Regions from separate parts of the Pantoea alhagi genome, predicted to be linked through region 2. Evidence: predicted binding sites of a transcription regulator. Region 2 holds the regulator's gene; the other holds the start of a gene.

Region 1 (5,933 bases), 1.1 Mb from region 2:
GACCATTATCGCCGGTGAATTCATCATCAACGGTCTGGCGATCCTGATTGCGAAAAGCCTCAGCACCGATGACGTGGTGTCAATTATGTCGCTGGGCGCGGGCGGTTTGGGCATGATGGTGGTGGTGTTCTCTACCCTGCGCGTAAACGATTTGAATCTTTACTCTTCTTCATTAGGCATCGTTAACGCCATTGAAGGCTTAACCGGCCATAAGTGGAGATATGCCCCCACCACGCTGGCTATTGGCGTGCTGGGTACTACGATGTCGGTGCTGGGGATCCTCGATCGCTTTGTCGATTTTCTTACCGTGCTGGGCGTGGTATTCCCGCCAGTGATCGGCATTATGCTGATAGACTACTTCCTGCTGCGTACCCATCGTCAGGCGCTGGATGAGAGCCGTGGTAACGGCAGACTGCCGGACACTACGCCAGCCATAGGCCTCCCGGCAATTATCGCCAGCGTCATCGGTGCGGCGGTTGGCCTGCTTAGCAACTGGGGCGTGCCGACGATCACCTCTCTGGTGGTGGCCTGCGTGGTTTACTGGCTCTCCAGTCGCCTGTTTACGCGACGTCTGGCAGTGGCCTGAGCAGCGCAGCGTTAAAAAAGGCGCCCCGGGGCGCCTTTTCTGCTTCTGGAATTTACTCCGGCGATTTATCCGGTGCGTCCAGAATGACTTCTTCCGGGCGCAGCACGTTAATCACTTTAAAAATCAGGCTCAGCGCCACGCCAACTATCGTTGCCAGCGCCATACCTTTCAGTTCAGCCGCGCCGATATGTACCTTCGCTCCGCTGACGCCAATAATCAAAATTACCGAGGTCAGGATCAGGTTTTGCGCCCTGTTATAGTCCACTTTTGATTCAATCAGTACGCGAATACCGGATGCGCCGATTACGCCATACAACAGCAGCGAAACCCCGCCCATCACCGGCACCGGAATTGCCTGAATCGCCGCTGCCAGCTTGCCGATGCAGGAGAGCAGAATAGCGATAATCGCCGCGCCGCCGATAACCCAGGTACTGTACACGCGGGTAATTGCCATCACCCCGATATTCTCACCGTAGGTGGTGTTCGGCGTTGAGCCGAAAAAGCCGGAAATAATAGTTGAGAAACCGTTGGCGAACATTGAGCGATGCAGCCCTGGATCGCGAATCAGATCTTTTTTCACGATATTCGCCGTGACCACCAGATGCCCGATATGCTCGGCGATAACCACCAGCGCAGCCGGGATAATCGTCAGCATCGCATACCATTCGAAGCGCGGCGTATAGAAAGTCGGCAGCGCGAACCACGGCGCAGCCTCAACCCCGCTCCAGTCTACTATGCCCATCGCCCATGACAGCAGATAGCCTGCCAGCACGCCGATCAGAATTGGAATGATGGCGAGAAAACCGCGAAACAGCACCGAACCAAACACGGTGACCGCCAGCGTCACCAGCGAAATTGTTACCGCAGTGCTATCGACCGTCGCGCCGCTGGCAGGCAGCAGGCCAGCCATATTCGCTGCAACGCCCGCCAGCTCCAGTCCGATAACGGCGACAATCGCGCCCATCGCCGCCGGAGGAAACATCACATCCAGCCAGCCGGTGCCGGCTTTTTTCACAATCAGCGCCACCAGACAAAACAGCACGCCGCACAAGATAAAACCGCCCAGCGCCACCTCATAACCAAGCGGCAGCAGTAGCAGCACCGGCGAGATAAAAGCAAAGCTGGAGCCTAAGTAGGCGGGGATTTTTCCTTTACAGATAAAGAGATAGAGCAAGGTACCGATGCCGTTAAACAACAGCACCGTGGCCGGATTGATATGAAACAGAACCGGCACCAGCACCGTAGCGCCGAACATCGCGAACAGATGCTGAAAACTGAGCGGTATCGTTTGCAGTAGCGGTGGGCGTTCGCTAACGCCAATCGCGCGACGAGTCATGGAGTATTCCTCTGGGCTGTTTTTTGGCAGAAAAAAGCCGACTCTGCGGTCGGCTGAATAGTTATTTGGTTCCGAAAATCTTATCGCCCGCGTCACCGAGACCGGGGATGATGTAGCCTTTCTCGTTCAGGCCACGATCGATAGAGGCGGTATAGAGCTCAACGTCCGGGTGCGCTTTTTCCAGCGCGGCGATACCTTCCGGTGCAGCCACCAATACCAGTACCTTGATTGAGTTACAGCCCGCTTTTTTTAGCAGATCGATCGTCGCAATCATCGAGCCGCCGGTGGCCAGCATGGGATCGACTACCAGCGCCATGCGTTCTTCGATGTTAGAAACCAGCTTCTGGAAATAAGGAACCGGCTCCAGCGTCTCTTCATCACGGTAAACGCCTACCACGCTGATGCGCGCGCTTGGCACATGCTCCAGCACCCCTTCCATCATGCCGAGACCGGCACGCAGGATCGGGACAACGGTGATTTTCTTGCCTTTGATCTGATCGATTTCTACCGGACCATTCCAGCCTTCAATGGTAACTTTTTCTGTTTCCAGATCGGCGGTGGCTTCGTAGGTCAGCAAACTCCCCACTTCAGATGCCAGTTCGCGAAAGCGCTTGGTGCTAATGTCTTGCTCACGCATCAGGCCCAGTTTATGTTTGACGAGCGGGTGTTTGACTTCCACGATCTTCATTGTTGTACTCCCGGAGTGTTGAGCGGAAAAAAAAATCGCCGGATTATACCGCCTTTTGCCTGCTGCGCCATATGCGATCGGGCAATAAACAGCAAAACCTCCGCGCTCTGTTAAGCATCATCTAAAATAAAGAATCTGCAACGCTGGCCTCGCAAACGTTTGCCTGCGCTGTTAGAATTGCGCCGCTTTAATTCAAACCGCAAAACCGCGTGGGGATTCCGCAGTGACCGACAAGACCTCTCTCAGCTATAAAGACGCCGGCGTTGATATTGATGCAGGCAACGCGTTAGTCGATCGTATTAAAGGCGTGGTAAAAAAGACCCGCCGTCCGGAAGTAATGGGTGGCCTCGGCGGTTTCGGCGCGCTTTGTGCGCTGCCGCAAAAATATCGCGAGCCGGTGCTGGTTTCCGGCACTGACGGCGTCGGCACCAAGCTGCGTCTGGCGATGGATCTGCAGCGCCACGACACCATCGGTATCGATCTGGTCGCCATGTGTGTTAACGATCTGGTGGTCCAGGGTGCTGAACCGCTGTTCTTCCTTGATTACTACGCCACCGGCAAGCTGGATGTCGATACCGCTTCCGCCGTTATCAGCGGGATCGCTGAAGGGTGTTTACAGTCGGGCTGCGCGCTGGTTGGCGGTGAAACCGCAGAGATGCCAGGCATGTACCACGGTGAAGATTACGATGTGGCAGGTTTTTGCGTCGGCGTGGTGGAAAAGTCAGAAATCATTGACGGCAGCAAAGTGCAGGATGGCGACGTGCTGATCGCCCTCGCCTCCAGCGGCCCGCACTCTAACGGCTACTCCCTGGTACGCAAAATTCTTGAAGTCAGCCAGACCGATCCGTTAAGCAAACAGCTCGACGGCAAGCCGCTGGCCGATCATCTGCTGGCACCGACGCGCATCTACGTTAAAAATATTCTTAACCTGATTGAGCAGGTCGATGTGCATGCCATCGCCCACCTTACCGGCGGCGGCTTCTGGGAAAATATTCCGCGCGTGCTGCCGGAAAATACTCAGGCAGTGATTGATGAAGCCAGCTGGCAATGGCCGGCGGTCTTTAACTGGCTGCAGCAGGCGGGCAACGTCAGCCGTCATGAGATGTACCGCACCTTTAACTGCGGCGTCGGCATGGTGATTGCGATAAGCGCTGCTGAAGCGGATAAAGCGGTTGAGCTGATGAACGCCGCAGGCGAACAGGCGTGGAAAATTGGCGTGATTAGCGCCTCTGACGCAGAAGAGCGTGTGGTTATCAAATGAAACGGCTGGTCGTGCTGATATCGGGTAACGGCAGTAATTTGCAGGCGATTCTCGATGCCTGTCAGCAGGGCCGGATCAACGCTCGCGTGGCGGCGGTTTTCAGCAATAAGGCCAACGCGTTTGGCCTTGAGCGCGCCCGCAGCGCGGGCGTTGCCGCCCATGCGCTTTCCTCGTCCGCTTATGAAACACGTGAAGATTTTGATCGCCAGCTTATCCGCGAGATTGATGCGTATGCGCCCGATCTGGTGGTGCTGGCGGGCTATATGCGTATCCTTAGCCCGGTTTTTGTCGCGCACTATCAGGATCGGCTGCTGAATATCCACCCTTCTCTGCTGCCAAAATATCCGGGCCTGCATACGCATCGCCAGGCAATCGCCAACGGCGACAGCGAACATGGTACCTCGGTGCATTTTGTTACTGACCAGCTGGACGGCGGCCCGGTGATCCTACAGGCCAGAGTGCCGGTGTTCAGCGGCGACAGCGAAGAAGAGGTCACCGCGCGCGTACAGCATCAGGAACATGCGATCTATCCGCTGGTAATTAACTGGTTCGTTGAGGGCCGCTTAGTGATGCGTGATAACTCCGCCTGGCTTGATGGCAAGCCACTTCCGCCCCAGGGCTACGCGGGCGATTAGTTTCTTCCGCCTTGCGTGCATAAACCCTCTTCCAGAGCCAGCCTGCTGGCTCTGTTCTTTTTCAGCCAAAACGCCCGGTTATATAATCCTCGGTGCGTCGCTGTCGCGGCGTGGTAAACAGCGTATCGGTATCAGCAAACTCCACCATCTTTCCCTGATGCATAAAAGCGGTATAGTCAGAGACGCGCGCCGCCTGCTGCATATTATGCGTTACCAGAATCAGCGTGAAATGCTGCTTCAGCGTGGTCATTAGCTCTTCAATCACCAGCGTGGAGATTGGGTCCAGCGCAGATGTCGGCTCGTCCAGCAGCAGCACTTCCGGCTCAATAGCAATGGCGCGCGCAATCACCAGCCGCTGCTGCTGACCGCTGGAAAGCGTCAGCGCATTTTGCCGCAGGCTATCTTTCACCTCAGGCCACAGCGCCGCAGCGCGCAGCGCCCGCTCCACCGCCTCGTTTAAAATACGTCGATCGCGCACGCCTTGCAGACGTAAACCATAAACCACATTTTCATAAATCGATTTAGGGAACGGATTGGGTCGCTGAAAAACCATGCCGACGCGCCGCCGCAGTGCCGAGAGATCGCCGCCGCGCTCGAGGATATTGCGCCGATCGAGCAGAACCTCGCCCTCAACGCGACAGTTATCAATCACATCGTTCATGCGGTTAAGGCAGCGCAGCAGCGTGGATTTACCACAGCCAGAGGGGCCAATAAGAGCGGTAATGCGATTTTTCGGGATCTGCAGGCTAACGGTATCCAGCGCCTGTTTGTCGCCATACCACAGGGAAAGATTATTGATGGTTAGCGCAGTGTCGATTTCAGCGGTCATGGTCCTCACCGTTATTGCACCAGCGAGCGATAACGCTCACGCAGGCGATGGCGTAAGGCCATCGCCGTAAGATTTAAGCCAAGAATAATGGTTACCAGCAGCAGCGCTGTGGCGTATACCAACGGACGATCGGCCTCGGCGTTGGGGCTTTGAAATGCCAGATCGTAAATCTGAAAGCCCAAATGCATAAACTTACGATCAAGATGCAGGTAAGGAAAAACGCCGTCTACCGGCAGTTCCGGGGCCATTTTCACCACGCCCACCAGCATCAGCGGTGCCGTTTCGCCCGCCGCGCGCGCCACGGCAAGAATCAATCCGGTCAGCATGGCGGGTAGCGCCAGCGGCAGGGTGACGTGCCACAGTGTTTCCGCGCGGGTCGCGCCCAGCGCCAGCGAGCCGTGCCGCAGGCTGGCAGGAATGCGCGACAGTCCCTCTTCGGTCGCAACAATCACCACCGGCAAGGTCAACAATGCCAGCGTTAGCGACGCCCACAGCAGACCCGGCGTACCAAAGGTGGGATTAGGCAGTGATGTCGCGTAAAAAAGCTGATCAATCGTGCCGCCAATCAGCCAGACGTAAAACCCAAGACCAAACACGC
Region 2 (5,933 bases):
TGCATCCGGAGGCGCTGGCGTTCAATGGTATCGATCCTGATAATCCGCTGCGCGGCGCGGTTAATGAATATGATGCGCTGCACGCTATCTTTAAGCAGGTGCGTAAAGGCATGAAAGATCAGGGCTGCAACCGCGCCATCGTCGTGGCGCATAACGCCAATTTCGATCACAGCTTTATGATGGCTGCCGCCGAACGGACTGCATTAAAGCGTAATCCTTTTCATCCTTTCGCCACCTTCGATACCGCCGCCCTGAGCGGGCTGGTGGTTGGCCAGACGGTGCTGGCGAAAGCCTGTAAGGCGGCGGGCATCGCTTTTGATGCCAGTCAGGCGCACTCGGCGCTGTATGATACTGAGCGCACTGCCGAACTGTTTTGCGAGCTTGTCAACCGCTGGAAACGTCTGGGCGGCTGGCCGCCGCTGCCGGTGGCCGATGAGCAGCCAGTGGATGAACAACCTGTCGATGCAGAAATCAGCGACAGCGAATAAGCGCTCAACAGCCGTAAAAAAGGGTGCCTGAGGCACCCTTTGTGGTTTAATGCGGGATAACAACTTATTCCGCTTCTTTATATTTTTCTGCAGTTTCTTTGATCAGCGTCTGCAGTTCGCCGCGCTGGAACATTTCGATTACGATATCGCAACCGCCAACCAGCTCGCCATCTACCCACAGCTGTGGGAAGGTCGGCCAGTTAGCATATTTCGGCAGTTCAGCACGGATGTCAGGATTTTGCAGAATATCCACATAGGCGAAGCGCTCACCGCAGGCGGAAAGCGCCTGGACCGTTTGCGCAGAAAAGCCGCAGCTTGGTAACTTTGGCGAGCCTTTCATATAGAGCAGAATCGGATTTTCTGCGATCTGGCGTTGAATTTTTTCAACAGTACTCATAATTGCCTTCCTTAAATAGCATGCTTCGTGTCTATTGATTGTAGCGACTGTAGCGGGTTGCTGAAAACGACATTTTCTGTAAGGTTAAATAATGCTGGTTATTGTACCGGTTTATCAGGCCAAAATAACATCAGCCTGGGCGATTTCCTCAGCGAGGATTAATACCTGGCAATAAATTTGCTGAGATAAACACCTGACTATGCTTATTTTTACATCTGTATGCATTTAAAGTTTATTTGATTAAAAAAGGCTTTATCTTTTCGGAAAAAGTTCGATTAGAATTGCCCATCAGGAGTCTGCCCTGTGTGGCAGAAATAAGATTAACCTTGCGCTATCACTGCGCTTTGAGTGTAACCACACCATGCGTTTATTGATTACGCTTTTTATGCTGGCCATGGCTCAACTGTTTTTCAACGTTGCCCATGCCTCACCGCAGGCCCCGGTAAAGGCCAGCCAGCATAAAGTTGATAAAAAAGCCGCCCGTGACGATGACCGCCGCAAGCGTCGGACGGTAAAAACAATCAGTAAAAAAAACCGTACGGCCAGCGTTGAAAAAAACAAAGTAAAGAAAAAAAGCAAACCGGCCGCCGTTGCCGCAACCAGCGTAAAAAAAAGCCGCGCATCGGTGAAAACCACCAGCGTGAAAAAAAGCAGCCTCAAGAAAATCAGCAGCAAAAAAGGCTTGCAGCGCTATGGTCGCCAGCGTGGCGATAAGAAAACGGCAGCGGCCAGGCGGGGGCCGCTGGAGATGAGCAAAGCGCACCGTGAACGCTATCAAAAAGCGCGTGAAACCGCGATGAACAAACTGATGAGCCAGTTAGGAAAGCCCTATTTATGGGGAGGCACCTCACCCCATACCGGCTTCGACTGCAGCGGTCTGGTCTGGTATGCCTATAAAGATGTGGTGAAATTCAAGATCCCCCGCACCGCGAATGAAATGTATCATCTGCGTGATGCGGCCCCCATTAACCGTGAAGCGCTGGAAAAAGGCGATCTGGTGTTTTTCCGCATCAATAACCGTGGCGCAGCCGATCACGTTGGCGTCTATCTGGGCAATGGTCGTTTTATCCAGTCGCCGCGTACCGGTAAAGATATTCAGATTAGCCAGCTTAGTGATGATTACTGGCAGCGGCACTATGTTGGCGCGCGTCGCGTTATGACGCCGCGCACCATTCGCTAACGCGTTGCGCAACAAAAAAGCCTGTCTCATGACAGGCTTTTTTATACTTCGCGCGGCGCTCAGTGCATAACGGCAGTGAAGCTAAACGCCATAATCATCAGCAATGCCACGACGGTAGTACCTATTGATAGTTTTAAATCGGTGTTCATCTGGCCTCTCCTTTACCCACATAAATTGTAACGTTATAGATTTTCCCATACTCCCTGGTAAAAATCTCGTTTTCTTTGCGCCAGCTTGGTAGAATCCCCGCCTTGCGTTGCGCAACGACAAAAAACCACCGTTGGCAGCCCTTTTTTAAAGACGTCCCGCCAGTCAGACGTACCTCAGCCCGCATAATGACAACCTCAACGCGCGCTGAATAACGCTATGTGGACGCAAACGATTAACATTAGCCTTATCAAAATATTAGGATAGGCGCAGGAGTATCTTTTTAATGGCAACAATCAAAGATGTCGCGAAGCGTGCCGGCGTTTCCACCACCACGGTATCGCACGTCATCAATAAAACCCGTTTTGTCGCGGAAGAAACCCGTGAGGCCGTGTGGGCAGCCATCAAAGAACTACACTATTCGCCCAGTGCGGTCGCACGCAGCCTGAAGGTTAACCACACTAAATCGATCGGTCTGCTGGCAACCTCGAGTGAAGCGCCCTATTTTGCTGAAATTATTGAAGCGGTAGAAACGCGCTGTTTCGCCAGTGGCTATACCCTGATTTTGGGCAACGCCCATAACGATCTACAAAAACAGCAGGCTTATCTGTCAATGATGGCGCAAAAGCGCGTGGATGGTCTGCTGGTGATGTGTTCTGAGTATCCTGAAGCACTGCTGAAAATGCTTGAGGAAAACCGCAATATTCCCATGGTGGTCATGGACTGGGGCGAATCCCGCGGCGATTTTACCGATACCGTGCTGGATAACGCTTTCGAAGGCGGCTATCTCGCCGGGCGCTATTTGATTGAGCGCGGTCATCGCGATATCGGCGTGATCCCAGGTCAGATGGAACGTAATACCGGTAGTGGACGCTTTGCCGGCTTTGTAAAAGCGCTGAATGAGGCCAACATCCCGGTACGCGAAGAGTGGATTGTACAGGGTGACTTCGAACCTGAGTCAGGCTATCGCGCCATGCAGCAAATTCTGGCGCAAAAGCAGCGCCCTACCGCCGTGTTCTGCGGCGGGGATATCATGGCAATGGGCGCGATTTGTGCAGCGGATGAAATGGGGTTGCGCGTGCCGCAGGATATTTCGGTTATCGGTTACGATAATGTGCGCAACGCTCGCTATTTTACCCCGGCGCTGACTACCGTCCACCAGCCCAAAGAGCAGCTGGGCGAAACCGCCTTTGATATGCTGCTGGACAGAATCACCAGCAAACGCGAAGAGCCGCAAACCATAGAGGTTCATCCCACGCTGATTGAACGTCGCTCCGTCGCCGACGGCCCTTTCCGCGACTATCGTCGTTAATGCGATGGCTCAGAAAACCTCCTTTTCTGAGCCTGTTACTCTTCACGCAGCCATTCCCGGTTGATTGTTTCCGTATCGCCAAGATAGTCCAGCAACCAGCGCAGTGCAGGTGAATCGCTTTGCTCCGACCAGCTGACGCAACAGAAGCTGTCGGGGAACGGCACCGGCAGCATCAGCTCCGTTAGCTGCCTGGCTTTAAGCAGCGGCGCGGCAAAATGACCGGGAACCATGCCCACGCACAGCCCGGCACGCAGGCAATCAAACGCGCTTTCCCAGTCCGGCACTACCAGGCGACGCTGATTATCCAGTGTCCAGGTAGTGCGCCGGGGCAACGCGCGGGAAGTATCCTCCAGCACCAGCGACGGCCATGGGCGAATATCATCCTCCTGTAGCGCAGTGGTAATGCTGGCTAGAGGATGATCAATGCTAACCACACAACGCCAGTTCAGCGCGCCCATATCGCGGAAGGCGAAGCGCCCTCCCACCGGGATCGCCTGTGTCGCGCCGATCGCCACATCAACCCGTTCATCCGCCAGCGCATCCCAGACGCCGTTAAAAACTTCCGGCGTGATCAGCAGCTCCATATCCGGAAAATGTCGGTAAAAATCGAGCACCAGCTGGCGGGTACGCTGCGGCTTAACGATGCGATCCACAGCAATGCTTAACTGCCCGCGCCAGCCGTTCGCTACCTGCTGGCACTGGCGTCGCGTGGCCAGCATTTTTTTGATAACAGCCCGCCCTTCACGAATAAAAAGCTCTCCCGCCTCCGTTAATACCACGTCCCGATGACGTCGTTCGAAAAGCGGCACCGCCAGCCAGGATTCCAGCTGACGAACCGTATAGCTGATAGCTGAGGGTACACGATGTAACTCTTCGGCGGCGGCGGAAAAGCTGCCATTGCGTGCTACGGCATCCACCACTTCCAGTGCATATTCAGACCACATTTTTTGCCTGCAAAAATTTTGATATCAATCGGCAAATTTTAGCGTTTCACATTCAGAAAAACATCCTTTACCCTCGCGCCGTCTGTTCACCTGCTTATAAATGAGAAAGAGATGTCTGCTTCAAAAGGATTTATGCTCTATCTGGCGCTACTCAGCACGCTGGGTTTTCTGGCCACCGATATGTATCTGCCTGCGTTTACTGCCATGCAGGCGAGTTTTCACACTTCCGCTGGCGTGATTAGCGCCAGCCTGACCGTGTTTTTAGGCGGCTTTGCCTGCGCTCAGCTTTTGTGGGGACCGCTTTCCGATCGTTATGGTCGTCGGCCAATATTGCTGTTGGGCCTTGCGCTGTTTGCGCTGGGCTGCGCGGGCATGCTGTGGGCGGATGCCACCTGGCAGATGTTGACCCTGCGCTTTATTCAGGCGGTTGGCGTATGCGCGGCGGCGGTAAGCTGGCAGGCGCTGGTTGTTGATCGCTATCGGGGCGCACAGGCGAATCGGGTTTTTGCCACCATTATGCCACTGGTAGCCCTGTCGCCGGCGCTGGCGCCGCTACTGGGTGCCTGGCTGCTCAGCCATTTTTCATGGCGCGCGATTTTTCTGGCGCTGTTTCTGGTTACGCTACCGCTGCTGTTTGCCACAGCAAACCTGAAAAAAACCACGCCCGCTTCCGATCCATCGCGGCAACGCAGCGGTTTTTTCCGTCTGCTGGCGTCTCGTATCTATAGCGGCAACGTGCTGATTTATGCTGCCTGTTCCGCCAGCTTTTTCGCCTGGCTGACCGGCTCGCCCTTTATTCTGCACGATCTTGGCCTCACGCCTGCCGATATTGGCCTGAGCTATCTTCCACAAACCGTCGCGTTTCTGGTCGGCGGCTTTGGCTGCCGTTCGGCGCTGCAGCGCCGTAGCGGACGTACGCTCTTGCCCTTCCTGCTGATTTTTTATGCGCTAAGCGTTGCTGCGCTGTTTATGGTATCGATTAGCGGTCAGGTTACGCTCTGGGGTTTATTAATTCCTTTTTGCGGCATGGCGTTGGCAAATGGCGCGATTTATCCCATCGTGGTGGCTAACGCCCTGCTGCCTTTCCCGGATGACACAGGTAAAGCCGCAGCGCTGCAGAACTGTTTACAGCTGGGTCTCTGTTTTTTCGCCAGCCTGGCCGTCTCATCCTGGTTGACGCATCCATTATTGACCACCAGCACGGTTATGCTGTCGACCATTCTGCTGGTGGTGGTGGGTTACGCTTTACAGTACGTTGCGCGCCACAGCGCTGCGGGCACAAAAAAGAGCGCCCGCTCTTCTCTTAGCGATTAAACCTCGCGGCTTCAGGCATAGTTAGCAACCTAACTATTAGCCGTTGTATATTGCCTTGCGGGAGCATATACTCCTTGCAAGGCAGTGACTTATAATAATCAGCGTGCTTTTTCCCGGTCATCCTGCGCTTTTCAGGCGACAATGTCGTACC

The links. The regulator PurR, encoded in region 2, represses purine synthesis genes. The targets are predictions, from matches to a motif close to CANGCAAACGTTTGCNTG.
Region 1: the regulator PurR is predicted to act here: its motif matches at 2,759-2,776, upstream of purM (phosphoribosylformylglycinamidine cyclo-ligase).

Annotation. Positions count from the first base shown of each region.
Region 1 is NZ_CP019706.1:2,705,949-2,711,881, reverse strand. Features, by position in the region: gene B1H58_RS12655 (purine-cytosine permease family protein) at 1-586, shown strand, start outside; gene uraA (uracil permease) at 639-1,922, opposite strand; gene upp (uracil phosphoribosyltransferase) at 1,984-2,610, opposite strand; gene purM (phosphoribosylformylglycinamidine cyclo-ligase) at 2,834-3,871, shown strand; gene purN (phosphoribosylglycinamide formyltransferase) at 3,868-4,506, shown strand; gene pstB (phosphate ABC transporter ATP-binding protein PstB) at 4,568-5,335, opposite strand; gene pstA (phosphate ABC transporter permease PstA) at 5,347-5,933, opposite strand, start outside.
Region 2 is NZ_CP019706.1:3,811,969-3,817,901, forward strand. Features, by position in the region: gene rnt (ribonuclease T) at 1-488, shown strand, start outside; gene B1H58_RS17985 (Grx4 family monothiol glutaredoxin) at 553-888, opposite strand; gene B1H58_RS17990 (C40 family peptidase) at 1,247-2,065, shown strand; gene cydH (cytochrome bd-I oxidase subunit CydH) at 2,125-2,214, opposite strand; gene purR (HTH-type transcriptional repressor PurR) at 2,499-3,524, shown strand; gene punR (DNA-binding transcriptional activator PunR) at 3,560-4,468, opposite strand; gene punC (purine nucleoside transporter PunC) at 4,580-5,782, shown strand.